Regions from separate parts of the Neobacillus niacini genome, predicted to be linked through region 3. Evidence: riboswitches for the same ligand, from Rfam matches in the RefSeq annotation. Region 3 holds a riboswitch; each other region holds the start of a gene.

Region 1 (4,630 bases), 2.3 Mb from region 3:
AAAGGCAGTGAGCCGTGAGATTCCTTTTACCCTATCCTTACCTGCTGCTAAAGTTTATCCAACATGGAAGGGCCAAGATGAATCTGTGTTTGTTCAGGGGATAATCGACTGTGTGTTTGAGGATGAAAATGGCCTTGTTCTTATTGATTTTAAATCAGACGGGATAAGTGATCGATACAAAGGTGGTTTTGAACAGGCCAAACCAATACTTGAACAGCGGTACCGGCTGCAAATCAATCTATACACGCAAGCATTGGAGAAAATTTGGAAAAGAAAAGTCGATGAAAGATTTTTATTCTTCTTTGACGGTGCTCATGTAGTAAAGCTATAGTCAATTAGAAAACGACATAAACATCCTCGTTTATGTCGTTTCTAATTATTTCCGCCAATTGGCTGGTCAAGCAAATTAGCATCAAGAACATTTGTGCCGCTTAAACCGCTAGCAGTAAATATAATTCCTCCTGTATTAAAGCCTCCAGAACCTGCATTGGTCTTTGTAGCACTTTTTGGAGAAATATATACCGTATCCCCAAAATGAACAATTCCACCGCTTACATTCACAATTTGAACTGGACCCATTATCGCTGGCATTTACTAACATCCTTTTCTTTACTTGCCCTTAGCGAGCTTGTGATATTGTATTCTAACGGCCTTGTCATTGTTCATCCCCTCTATGCTGCAGTTGTCTGATATGTTTAACCCTTGCTTCCATTGAGACGTTTTCACTGTTTCCTACATGCAGTATGGCATCCGAGGACATTGCAAGGATAGATATAGTGTTGACCTTAATGATAGGAAGGCAATTATGAGTAGATATCGTAATACTCTCATTTATTGGCAAAAAAGGGATTGGTTCAGAAAACACAGGATAGTTTGAAAAATTACCTTCTTTTGTATTAAAAACTTCAGCTTCCCTTTGAACAGCCAAGGCACGTGAAAATCCATTAATAATACGGGAATCTCCAAGCTGAATGATAGAGGCAAAGGAAGCAGAGGTCACATTAACCCTGTTTACGACAGAAGATCTCTGGAGCATAAACTTTAGCACCCCTAAAAAAGTGGGACAAACGGCCCGATGATAAGTGATTCAGCGGGAGTGTCAAAAGTTGACGCCAATTGAATAGTTTGTGTGTCGCCTACCATCACGAGCGACGAACTTGCAACCCCTATTATTCTAATGGTATCAACATGGAGATCTCGATTATATACCTCAAAGTTCATTTTGTGTATTCATTCCTTTCACATTCTCTGGTAAATGATTAATAAAGATTAAAATTCCTTTTCTAATTTCCTGTTTAAGTAATTCGACAATGCTCTCCTCTGAGAATTGTTCGCCATTCCGCTCATTGGCTGCAGCATTTTGTATATGGTAATCAATCCTGGCTGGAAGCTGTTTCATGATATCTTGTTTAATGAAAGCTAAATAGGAATCATCTAATCTAACATTTATTTGGTTTTGAGTTTCCTTAAATAGCACTGGCAGTTCGGTTTCTAAATACTGATAAATAGATTCTTCGATTTTCATAGAACGCTGCATTTGTGCCTTAGGATGCATAGGTGTTTTTAAGGATTGATTTTCCACGGCAAAATCTTCAATATTTGCCAAATCGGATGGATTTAGTCCAATGTTTAAGGTTCCTTCAAGAGTTTCAACCTTTAATTGATCGAATTTGTATTCAATCTTATCAACCCGAATACTTGGCTTATCTTTTAATTGATTTATTTCTTCCTGAAGTTTTAGAATGGTGTGTTCAAGAGTTGCAATTCTATTTTCCTGTGCCTGTAAAGTCATCTGGACCCATTGAAGAAGTTGTGAATAATCCTGGTACATACCATCACCTCACTTTGAATCTTCTTCTCTCGAACCTGTACCTGATAATGGCACTGCGGGGCTGCCAGATTGCCCGGTCGTAGTCTGAGTACCTCCTGCAGTTGGTGCGGGCGTTGTAAAACCTCCTGTGTTATACAAATATGAGGCAGGTTTAATAATTCCAGCACTGCCAATCTGCAGGACAGAAGAATTTGTTATACTGCTAATTTTAATAAAGTTTATTTGAATGGATTGCTGGATATAAAAATTCATAAAAAACCAACCTTTCCTTAAGCATTAAGGAAGATTCCTTGATCAATACCATCTGAATCGTTTGTGTTCGTATTACTTAAATTATTATTATGAACATTTAAACTTTCACCCGTATTAAATGAACCAGCACCGGAGAAAGTTCTTGCAGATGAAAATGGCATAATTTTGTAGACATCTCCAATATGAAAAACGGAACTGCTGCCAAGTGATATGACTTGTGCAACTCCTACAATCGCTGGCATAAACAACACCCTTTACCTTTTTTCTCCTAATATCTTATGTATGGGTTGGTGTAATGTGATTCAATCGCCCAAATAAAGTAAATCCAACCTTAATTGGTTGGGAAAATTATAGAATTAGGTACAAATACCTATTTGTTTGTGAAAAATGATAAAATAGTAGGATATGAGATGAAGGCAAAAGGACTTAAGATAGATTTAAGAGATCAGTCGGAAATGTAAAAACACTGATTCTCGATAAAGGCAAAACTGGTGAAAATCAGTGACGCAAAGCTAAAGGGGCTAAGGTGCATTTGCACTACGCCAGCCAGTTACCGAAAGAACAGGGTGTTTTTCGTAGATAACAGCATTGTTTACATAGGTCTTTCTATGTACATTGTTGTACTTCATTTGTTAACCCCCCTTTCGGTAAAGGCGGGGTTGTTTTTATCTGTTTATCGCCCCCAGCCTAACCGTTCGTTCATATTTTCTTTAAGTTTTGTGAGTAAATTGGTTTTCAAAAAACAAACAAGGTGGGTGGAATCTATGGGGCTATTAAAACAAATCGAACAAAATCATCAGGGACAAGGCATTAATCACAAATTATACAATTCGGCTAGGCTGGCTAATAGAAAGTATTCCTGGAAACCTCTAGACTTACAGGATTTAATTTGTAACGGGACCATGTCAAAAGAAATGGCCCTCTTCCTCTGTACATGTGTGAGAGCTAGGTTAAATATCGTAGTGAGCGGAGGAACAGGTGCAGGTAAAACAACCCTTGCCAATGCCCTTTCTACTTTCATTCCAAGAGAGGAAAGGAATATTCTTGGAGATGTTCGTGGTAAAAATGTACGTGAAATACTTCGGAAAGAAAATAGAGGACTTGATGGTTTTCTTGCAACAGGACATTCCAGCAGCCCGCGTAATATGATTGACCGTTTGGAAGTCATTGCCTATCTTGAAGGGATGAATTTGGCTATCAATGCGATTAGGGAACAAATCGCTGGTACTATTGATATCATAGTCCACCTTTCACGCTTAAATGATGGAAAAAGAAAAATTACTAAGATAGCAGAGGTTCAAGGGATCAAGGATGACAATATTGTGCTTAGAGATATTTTTACTGTGAATCCACTAGAAGGTTCTTATTATTAGCTTTTCTTTAGGAATTTTGGCAATGCCTATGGTATGATAGTGTTGCTATAAGCTATTGATACATAGGAGGAAGATTAAATGATTCATGGTCACGTAACAGCTTGGGTACTAGCCCTAATTTTGTTTATTGTCGCTATATTTTTACTAAAAGGCGGGAAAGAAAAGGGCGCTAAAATTGTGCAAATGATTCTGCGTGTTCTTTATCTGTTAATCATTGCAACGGGTGTTGGACTTCTATTCATGGTGTCTAATATTGATTTGTTGTATATATTAAAAGCCGTAGTAGGCATTTGGGTTATTGGTTTATTTGAAATGATCCTTAGCAAGGTTGCACAAAATAGAAAAACTTCCGTTTTGTGGATACAGTTCGTTATCGCCTTCTTACTTGTATTGTATTTAGGATTTGATAAACTGCCTATGTCGATTTTTTACGTATAAGATTAGTTTGTTAGAAAGAGCTGTCGGTTTACCGGCTGCTCTTTTTTAGTTCAAAAAAAGATGACAAGAAGTGCAAATAGTTTTACTATTTAAGTAAGGGGAGAGGAGTGTTTGTTATGCTGGTAAGAGTGTTTGCAAATCTCCGGCAAATTTGCGGCGGAGTTGGGGTAGAGGTTAGTCCGGAAGGGCAACAGGTCATTGATGTACTTAATAAGATGGTAGAAATGTTCCCTGATCTTAAGGATGAAATTTTTACGCCTGAAAAAGAGCTTCTTCCATTTGTTCATGTATTCATTAACGGAAGAAATATTATTCATTTGGATGGTCTTAAGACCATTGTAAAAGAAACCGATCAATTTGCACTTTTTCCTCCAGTTGCAGGTGGTTAATATGATGCAGCAGGAATTGGAGTTTCGCGGAATCAAACGAGAGCACCTCGGATTATATTTTGAAGAGTTAGGCGGCAAACAAATTACGAATCAATTTCCTTACATATATAAATCTGACCACTGGTATGGTGAAATCGTAAGGGAAGAGGAATTATCGATAACTTCTACATTTAAAGTCAATAGTGTTCATATCCGATTTTGTGCCTCAGATGACATGACGCTTAATGAGCTTATCAAAAATTACCGGGTCAAAACAAGGAGAATCGGCGGATAATTTCTAAACCAATCAAAAGGCTTCTGCAAAATATGCAGAAGCCTTTTGATTATTCCTTAAACCAATTGATTTT
Region 2 (4,630 bases), 1.9 Mb from region 3:
TAGGATCTGTTTTTTTATTTTTCCTGTTCAGTTAAAATAATTGGACCATTCTTGGTGATTGCAATGGTGTGTTCATATTGGGCAGAATATTTACCATCAATCGTTCTAGCAGTCCATCCATTATTATCCATCTTTGTTTGGTACATGCCGATATTAACCATTGGCTCAATGGTAAATACCATCCCTTCTTTAATTCTTGGCCCTTTTCCAGGCAGCCCGTAATGGGGTACATCGGGTTTTTCATGAATAACTGCCCCAATTCCATGACCAATAAAATCACGAACAACCGATAAACCCTCCCCTTCTACATAGGTTTGAATAGCATGACCAATATCCCCAATCCTATTTCCAGGAACAGACTGCTCAATTCCTTTATAAAGTGCCTCTTTGGTAACCTTTAATAAATGCTCTGTTTCCTTAGAGACATTCCCTACAGCATATGACCATGCTGAGTCGGCTAACCCGCCGTTATAATTGACAACCATATCTATGGTCACGATATCGCCTTCTTTTAATGGTTCCTTTCTTGGAAACCCATGACATACTTCGTCGTTAATGCTCGCACAAGTGGCATATTTATAGCCTTTATATCCCTTTTGCTGTGGGGTAGCATCATGCTTTAAAAGGTAATCATCAACAAATTCATCAATTTCCCATGTTGTAATACCAGGTTTTATTCGTTTGGCAATTTCTTTATGGCATGAAGCTAGAATTTCCCCTGCTTTTTTCATTGCCTCAATTTCTCGCTGTGATTTAAGAACAATCATGATCTTCCCAACCTTTTTATATTATTTTTATGTATTCTTATAGAATTGGAAACACACTTTAATATTATCGCTAAGCTAACATTTTTTCAAAAAGTTTTCGATATTGAGGGGTATTTTTGTACTAATAACATGTTCTTAATATGGAACTTTCTCAGCTTTTCTGATAAAATTATTACAGCCATAATAAAAATAGGTGTGTGAGCCCAATGATAGGTGATCGTGTTAAAAAACTACGGTTAGAAAAAAGGATGTCATTATCAGAACTTGCGGAGCAGGCTGGAGTTGCTAAATCTTATTTAAGCTCTCTTGAAAGAAACCTGCAAAGAAATCCATCTATTCAATTCCTTGAAAAAATTTCTTCTGTATTAAACGTTCCTGTTGATCATTTAATAAATGAACACATTAATAAAGAAGAATTAGATAGTGATTGGATGAACATTGTAAAAGAAGCGATGGAATCAGGTGTTTCAAAGGAACAATTCCGTGATTTTATTGAATTCAATAAGTGGCGAATTGGTCAAAATAATAACGAATAATAAAACAAAGCATACTACTTGTTTTTTTGTAGTATGCTTTGTTTTTTTTTATGTAAATCAGCGATTCTTAAGTACGCCCTCTCTGACTTCGTTCTGATGGAGGAAATTAAGAATTGTCTCCTTTGATATTCCTAGCTCCTTTGCTTCTAAAATAAGAGCTAACCATTCTGCGTCCATTCCATTGTTGATACTATCAGCTATTGCCACTCTCGCTCACTCCCAAAATACATATTCGTATTCCAGGCAGCCCGGCCATCATAGTAAAAGTTATACCTTAGATCCTCGGCTTTGCGTCCCAATTTTTCAATAGGTTTGCCCTTTTCTGTTTCATATTACACATAAATCATTGATTATTCAGTATATTAAATAGACAAGTATTCCTAATTCCTCATTACTTTATTTATTATATATAGTACTTTTATAGTATATTGTTGTTTTTTGTCAGATATTTCAATTTTTCTAACCTTTTTTTAACACAAAATAATTCAATTTTCTACAAAAAATCAATTGAAAATTTTCCATACGTTCGAACTTCAACTAATCAGATGGAAGTTTATTGAAAAAAAGAAGTGCTTACAGTCGAAATTAGGTTATTGTACCTATATGAAGTTTATTTAAAATGCTACAAAAGAAAATACAGTGAAATTTGTCTATTTTGTGACAATTGACAACTTCTATTATTACCTTTAAAATATACTAAATATTATAAATATTCAAATAATGGTGGTGATCCAGATCAATGACAACCATTCATGTGTTGAATTACGCTATTCCAATTGCCTTTATGGTGTTTTTTGGTTACCTTCTAGATCGTATGTGCAAGCCTGCAAAGTCTGATGAAAAAGTAGAAGATAAATAATCCTCTCTCCTTCTATCTTCACTAATAAATTTCCTTCGTTTGGGAATGATACATTCGAAGACGAAAGGAGTGTTTCATTTGGCACGTGGAGAACATTTTAACCATAAAAAGAAAGGTCATCCTGGAAATTTGCCTAAAGATAACTTAGTTGAAAAACATTCTAAGGATGCCATTGGGGATGAGGAGTTTATTGTAGTTCAAGAAGCATTTAAGAATAGAGTGGAAACGAAAGACGTAGAATAAGGCGTGAATTTCACGCCTTTTTTACTTATTTTACATTATCCGCTTTTTGAAGGAGCTTCCTTAAGTTCCATTCTTTTAGACCTGCCGCAGCCATTTCGATATCTTTAGAATAAATCCGATCCTTCTTTATCGAAGGAACCAGTTCCCTTCCTTTCTCGTACACCTTCTTGGTCTGGCTGGCCATTTTTTCTATTCCGCGAATTTCAACCGCCTGCATGGCACAAATTAGTTCAATCGCCAGCACTCTTCGGGCATTTTGAATAATTTGATAGGCATGTCTAGAGGCAATCGTTCCCATACTTACATGGTCTTCTTGATTTGCAGAAGATGGAATGGAATCGACACTTGCTGGGTGTGCTAGTGTTTTATTTTCTGATACCAACGAAGCCGCAGCGTATTGCATAATCATCGCTCCAGACTGCAAACCAGGCTCAGGGCTTAAGAAAGGCGGCAAATCGTTCAACTGTGGATTTACTAATCTCTCAATCCGTCTTTCGGAAATATTCGCAAGCTCGGCAACTGCGATTTTCATAAAGTCCATCGCAAAAGCGATTGGCTGCCCATGGAAATTCCCGCCAGAAATAACCTTTTCCCCATCATCGAATATGAGTGGATTGTCTGTAGCAGCATTCATTTCAATTTCCAATTTTTCTTTTACATAATCAAGCGCCTGCCAGGATGCCCCGTGTACTTGTGGAATACACCGTAAGGAATAAGCATCTTGAACACGGTATTCTCCTTGAACGCTGGTTAATAAACTATCACTTAAGTAACCACGGATTCTTGCTGCTGTATCTATCTGCTGCTGATAACCCCTTGCTATATGAACTTCCTCTGCGAATGCATCCATGATTCCATTTAACCCTTCCATTGTCATAGCAGCAATGAGTTCACTTTCAAATGCCAGCTGTTCCGCTTCAAGATAGCCAACAACTCCCATGGCGGTCATTGCCTGTGTACCATTAATTAATGCAAGACCCTCTTTTGCCTCTAAATTTATGGGAAGAATGCCCTCCATTTGAAGCGCGTGGATTGATTCCAATCGATTACCTTTGTAAAAGACCTCCCCTTCTCCAATAAGTACTAAAGCTAAATGGGAGAGAGGAGCCAAATCACCGCTCGCACCCAGTGACCCCTGCTGAGGAATAACTGGGATGATTTCTTTATTAACCAACTCTAATAATTTTTCAATGACGATCGGCCGGACCCCTGAATACCCTTTTAAAAGCGCATTAGCACGTAACAGGACCATTGCTTTTGAAACAATTTCCGGAAAAGGTTCACCAACACCACACGCATGTGAGCGAATTAAATTAAGCTGTAAATCTCTAACGTGCTCTTTATTGATTAATACATCACTAAACTTTCCAAATCCAGTATTAATACCGTAAACTACTTTGCGCTCGGAAACGATCTTCTCTACGGCTTCACGGCTCCTTTTTACAAGTTCCATACTTTTTTCCGAAGCCAAAACCTTCTCTTTTCGATATAATACTTCTTTCATTTGGTCCATTGTTAATCTTTGGCCTGTTAGCATAATCATATTTCTCGCTCCTCTACCACTTTATTAGAATAAAGAAAGAGGCTGGATTCCATCTCAGTTAGATTTGGAGTCCAGCCTCTTTTATAAACATATTTTGATATAATTTTGTTTTGTGGTGCCTCATAATTATCATTCCATTCTAAAATTCTATTAGATTAATAATTATTGTATGTGATATAAAGCTTGATTGTCAATACAATTGTCAGAATTTTAGCACGATATCACTTTAGTGAGATAATATAGGAAAGGCTGCTGCTGTTTACAATAAGAAGACAAAACGGTTCACCGGTACTAATAAAAATAACCGGAGATTTTCCGGTTAAATGCAGTATGGGGCCCGTATCGGGGTATATAAACGGAGGCTTTCCGCTTAATCCAAGTAAAATCCCTCATTTTCGAATTTTCCGAGCCAATAAACGGAATTTCTCCGTCTAATTGAGCCGTTTTTTATACTAATTTCGAATTAAGCGGAATTTCTCCGCCTGTTTAATTACTCAGGTGTTCAACTTGATCTCCAACCGATAAGTGATAAGAATTCACCCGAAAACAGTTCGCTTTACAATATAGGCTTTATATACAAATTAGTATATAAAGCCTCATTCTAAAGGATAATTTCCTTACTTCAGATTCAACTTCTTTAAGGCATCCGCCAAAGCTGTATTAATGGGCTCTTCTTCCTTGT
Region 3 (4,630 bases):
AAGATTTTACTAGATTTGCATTCTCATCATTTCTTGATAGGCTTCCACTGCTTTGTCTCGTACTTGTGTCGTTAACGAAACGGCAATACTAGCCTTTTGTGCCGCAATGGTAACATCATGTAAATTAACAGCTTCCCCTTTGGCCAGCGATAAAGACTTGGATTCAAAATCTTTCACGGCACCATTGGCGTCTTGTATATACTGATTCAGCACAGATCCAAAAGAGGAATCTGCCGTGCTTTGAGGCTTATGAATGGTTGGTAACAATCCCGTAAACGCTTGAATACTTGATATGTTCATTATCTTTTTCCACCTTATCTTCCAATCTCGAGAGCTTTTACCAGCATCGATTTTCCTGCATTAAACGCGGTTACATTTGCTTCATAGGCTCTTGATGCAGCCATTAAATCAACCATTTCCTTTGTAACATCTACATTCGGCATCATCACATAACCTTGCTCATTGCTGTCAGGGTTTGCGGGATCATAAACTGCCTGAAATGGACTTGTATCTTCAACGATTTTATTAACTTGGATGCCTGAGAGTTCTTTCTCTAGATAATTGTCAAATGAAGAATTCTGATTTGCCGTCACTTCTACCATTTTTCTGCGATATGGAACCCATTCTCCGTCCACCATTTGTCCTCTTGTCGTGTTCGCATTCGCAATATTCGAGGAAACGACATCTAACTTTAACCGATTCGCTGTTAAGGCTGATCCGCTAATCGAAAGCGATTGAAATATTGACATTTCTCTCATCACCTCGCCCTAATCGCTGTTTTTAATAAATTAAATTCCTCATTTACCCCATACGTTAACGATTGATACCAAATGGTATTTTCACTCAGCTTCGTCATTTCATAATCCAAATCCACACCATTACCGCTGTTTTGGAAAACGGTATTTTCCTGCTCAAGCTTAGGAGTAGGGAGTGGAGACGATTCTCCAATCGGGACATGCTTGGCATTCGTGCGGTTCCCAATAAACTGGCTCTTTACTTCTTGCTGAAGCAATTGTTCAAAGGATACCTTCGTAGGTTTAAAATAAGGGGTATTTACATTGGCGATATTATTTGAAATGGACTTTTGACGCAAAGAGGACGCATCTAACGCTCTCGACATAATTCCAATCATCTGATTCATCTTCTCACCCACTTTTTTCAATCTGCTAAACTATAATGATTTCATTGCCTGTGTCCAAGTTGTTTTTAATTCCTGAAACATTCCCTCTATTTCCTTAAGAATCTCAATGTCTTTTGACATATTTGCCTCAATCAATCTCTGTTTCATATAATCATAGAGCGAAAAAAGAGAGTTGGATGTTTCAATTTCCATGTTTAACGTCACCATGAGTTCCGTGATAATATCCTGGGTTTTCATAATCAAAGAATGTGCCTTCGCTGGATCTTTTTTCTCAATCGCCAGCTTTGCCTGATTCAGAAACTTCACGCCGCCATTATAAAGCATAAGTGTAAGCTCTTCTGGTTTTGCCATCATGATTTGATTTCGTTGGTAGACTTCATTTGGATTGATCATTTGTCAGATCCCCCTTACTTCTTACTGTCATAAAATACACCCTTTGAAACGGTGATCCGATCATCATATTGACTTCTAAGATATTGTTCATTTTGTGCGTGACGTACACGATTCGATAGTTTTTTCATTGTCTTTTGCATTTGGATTTGAATTTCTTTCTCTAGCGTAGTAAGTTCTCTAAGCTGTACTTGAATGCGTTCATTGCTAAGAACCATTCCTGCTTGATTATCTAACCTATTAATAGCAGAAATACAGATTTCCCGCTGCTCGATTAAAAGGGGGACCTTTTCCTCTTCCCCGAGTTGTAATGCACTCAATATCGCCTTCGAGAGCTCAAAATATTGCCTCAACTGTGTTTCTTTTTCCTCTATCATTTTCCCCTCACCCTAATGACTGTCATAAAGGAGATTGGCAAATTTCCTTAATTCTAACTCCGAAGTGCTCTTCAATCACCACAACTTCGCCTTTTGCAATCAACTTGTTATTCACATACACATCAACTGGTTCTCCAGCCATCTTGTCCAATTCGACAATCGACCCACTGGTTAATTCAAGAACTTCGCTAATTCTTTTTTTTGTTCTTCCCAACTCCACAACGATTTCTAAGGGAATATCTAGCAGAAGGTCCAAATTCATTTTTTCATTTGCGTTTTGCCCAAAATCATCCGACTCTAGCTCTGTAAACTGAAAGTGTTCATTGGCTGCACTCTGTTGGCTGCTGCCGAGAAGTGCTTCCATTTCATCTTGTGTGAGTTTCCCCTTTTCAACCATTTTTGCCTTCCCCTTCTATCAAGTGCTCAATTTTAACGGCAACTCTCGACTTCTTCGTTCCTGGATGTGCTAAGAACTTCAATTCTTCATTTACATTTACTTTCAGAGGCTCATCCACCAATTGGTTTAATTGAATGACATCATCGACGTTTAAACCAAGGATTTCTTCCATCGTAATCGTCGCCCGCCCTAATTCCGTAATAACCGGAACCATTAAATGCTCAATCTGTCCTTGTAAAAATTCACTTTCTTCCTTATTTTTTACCCATTTTCCATGTCCGTACCAATTATGGGAGGATAACTTAGGAATAAACGGCTCTAACAATATGTATGGAATACAAAGATGTATCGTTTCTTCCACTTTTCCAACTGTTAGTTGGAATGTGATGACGATGACTGTTTCCGTTGGGATACCCAATTGCAAAAACTGGGGATTGGTTTCCATGTTCAAAAACTTGATCGGGAGCACCATAATATCACTCCAAGCTTTTTGCAGGATTTGAACGACTCCCTCTAATAGACGCTTTAAAACATTGGTTTCAATCGGAGTTAAGGTAGAACGTCCCCATTCCTCTGCTGTTCCTTTCCCGCCTAAAAGTCGATCAATCATCACAAAAGCCATTTCAGGATTTAAGTCCATCGCCATTCGGATTCCTTGTTCACCTGATTCAAACACACTTAATATCGTAGTGTCCGGCAGCTGGTTAATAAACTCTTCATACAGCATTTGCTCAACTGTCGTAACCTCTACTTGGACAAACGAACGTAACTCAGATGAAATAAAGGATGCAAGCTGGTAAGCAAAGTTTTCATGGATTCTCGTCAGTACCCGTACCTGATCCATCGATAACCGCAATGCCTTTTTAAAATCATATACTTTCAAATTTGCAGGGTTACTTCCAATTGGGGAATTTGACACACGATAGTCCATTCGATCACACAATCCCTTCCACTGTAAAAAAAGACCAACAAAAAAAGACGAGACTACTCCGAAGAATAGTCTCGTCCATAGCTAAATAAACTAATAGATTAGGACAATCTATATTTCGGCAACTGGCTGGCTTACTGTTATTACAATTTAGCCCCTATAGCTTTGCGTCGCTGAGTTTCCTCAGGTTTGCCTTTTTCAATTTTTTAAATTTATTACAAAAAAAGCATAACATTACAACTATTAATTTTCAATTATATTTTGTAGAATACCCCCATAAAATGACGGATATAATCGAATGTTTACGAAAATTTAACAAAATACACTATATAAATTGAAAAATATGTAAAAAAAGAGAGAAATATCCCGAATGATATTCTCTCTCTTTATCTATTATCGTTTTAAATTTACCAATTCTTCTAATATTTGATCGGAAACTGTAATTATTTTAGAATTCGCTTGGAATCCACGCTGGGCGGTAATCATTTCAGTTAGTTCTTCGGATAAATCAACGTTTGACATTTCGAGTGCGCCTGCGATAACTTGTGCATTACTTCCTTCCGTGAGCAGCGTTGCAATCGAGGCTGAATCAGCATTTGGTGTTAAAGAATACAACGAACCACCGGCTTTCAATAACCCCTTTGGATTGTCAACTGCTATAGTTCCAATTTTCAAACCGGTATCTTCACTTGTTCCATCCGGGTTAACACCAATAATGCTGCCATTCGCATCAATGGAAAACGTAATGTATTGATCTGGGATGGTAATTTTTCCGCCATCTTGGCCGACTACAAACATACCATTCTGATTGACCAAATTATTACTGCTGTCTAATGTGAAATTCCCAGCTCTTGTTAAGAACTGCTTCTGTGAGGCATTTTCGACTACAAAAAATGCATCACCATCAAGGTAAAGGTCTGTGCCTATATTCGTAGTTGTTGGACTTCCAGGTGTGTGAAGAGTATCAATGCTGCCAACTCTTGTTCCTAAGCCCACCTGAATCGGATTTGTCCCGCCTGAGAGTGGCGCTGGGTTCGCTCCTGCAGTTTGCGTTGGACCCGTTGCCCCTTTAATCGTCTGACTGAAAATATCTTCAAATACGACACGGCCTTTTTTAAAACCTACTGTATTAACGTTCGCAATATTGTTCCCAATGACATCCAATTTTGTTTGAAAACCTTTTAGTCCGGATACCCCTGAATTTAATGAACGAAGCATGTTTTTGTTCCTCCTCTTATTGATTCATTTCCATTGAATGTATTGAACTTGATACTATTTCTTGATCGCCAATTTTATAGTAAACTTGGTTATTTTTATAATTAATCCCGGTAACCGTTCCGCTCTCTTGTACATTGGTTTCTGGGTTTGTCCATGTGACTTTATTTCCGAGTACATAA

The links. A riboswitch is a leader RNA that binds a small molecule or an ion and turns the genes downstream of it on or off. The one in region 3 is predicted to bind cyclic di-GMP.
Region 1: linked by a shared signal. The riboswitch ahead of ACN6MT_RS26630 (ATPase, T2SS/T4P/T4SS family) and the one ahead of fliM (flagellar motor switch protein FliM) in region 3 are both predicted to bind cyclic di-GMP.
Region 2: linked by a shared signal. The riboswitch ahead of ACN6MT_RS28335 (anti-repressor SinI family protein) and the one ahead of fliM (flagellar motor switch protein FliM) in region 3 are both predicted to bind cyclic di-GMP.

The regions. Positions count from the first base shown of each region.
Region 1 covers NZ_CP183883.1:5,419,891-5,424,520, reverse strand. Annotated here, with positions in the region: gene addA (helicase-exonuclease AddAB subunit AddA) at 1-331, shown strand, start outside; gene ACN6MT_RS26660 (spore germination protein) at 373-591, opposite strand; gene ACN6MT_RS26655 (spore germination protein GerPE) at 656-1,036, opposite strand; gene ACN6MT_RS26650 (hypothetical protein) at 1,051-1,221, opposite strand; gene gerPC (spore germination protein GerPC) at 1,211-1,831, opposite strand; gene ACN6MT_RS26640 (spore germination protein GerPB) at 1,841-2,083, opposite strand; gene ACN6MT_RS26635 (spore germination protein) at 2,101-2,325, opposite strand; cyclic di-GMP riboswitch class I at 2,555-2,641, shown strand; gene ACN6MT_RS26630 (ATPase, T2SS/T4P/T4SS family) at 2,848-3,456, shown strand; gene ACN6MT_RS26625 (YisL family protein) at 3,535-3,894, shown strand; gene ACN6MT_RS26620 (ubiquitin-like small modifier protein 1) at 4,011-4,283, shown strand; gene ACN6MT_RS26615 (hypothetical protein) at 4,285-4,557, shown strand; gene ACN6MT_RS26610 (aldehyde ferredoxin oxidoreductase family protein) at 4,614-4,630, opposite strand, start outside.
Region 2 covers NZ_CP183883.1:5,771,907-5,776,536, forward strand. Annotated here, with positions in the region: gene map (type I methionyl aminopeptidase) at 15-767, opposite strand; gene ACN6MT_RS28330 (helix-turn-helix domain-containing protein) at 974-1,303, shown strand; gene ACN6MT_RS28335 (anti-repressor SinI family protein) at 1,361-1,510, opposite strand; cyclic di-GMP riboswitch class I at 1,543-1,630, opposite strand; gene ACN6MT_RS28340 (hypothetical protein) at 2,241-2,405, shown strand; gene hutH (histidine ammonia-lyase) at 2,431-3,948, opposite strand; gene ACN6MT_RS28350 (DNA topoisomerase III) at 4,566-4,630, opposite strand, start outside.
Region 3 covers NZ_CP183883.1:1,704,502-1,709,131, reverse strand. Annotated here, with positions in the region: gene fliE (flagellar hook-basal body complex protein FliE) at 10-300, opposite strand; gene flgC (flagellar basal body rod protein FlgC) at 315-749, opposite strand; gene flgB (flagellar basal body rod protein FlgB) at 758-1,141, opposite strand; gene fliS (flagellar export chaperone FliS) at 1,172-1,534, opposite strand; gene ACN6MT_RS08050 (hypothetical protein) at 1,549-1,908, opposite strand; partial or broken gene fliN (flagellar motor switch protein FliN) at 1,931-2,176, opposite strand; gene fliM (flagellar motor switch protein FliM) at 2,298-3,236, opposite strand; cyclic di-GMP riboswitch class I at 3,351-3,437, opposite strand; gene ACN6MT_RS08035 (flagellar hook-basal body complex protein) at 3,627-4,451, opposite strand; gene ACN6MT_RS08030 (flagellar hook capping FlgD N-terminal domain-containing protein) at 4,468-4,630, opposite strand, start outside.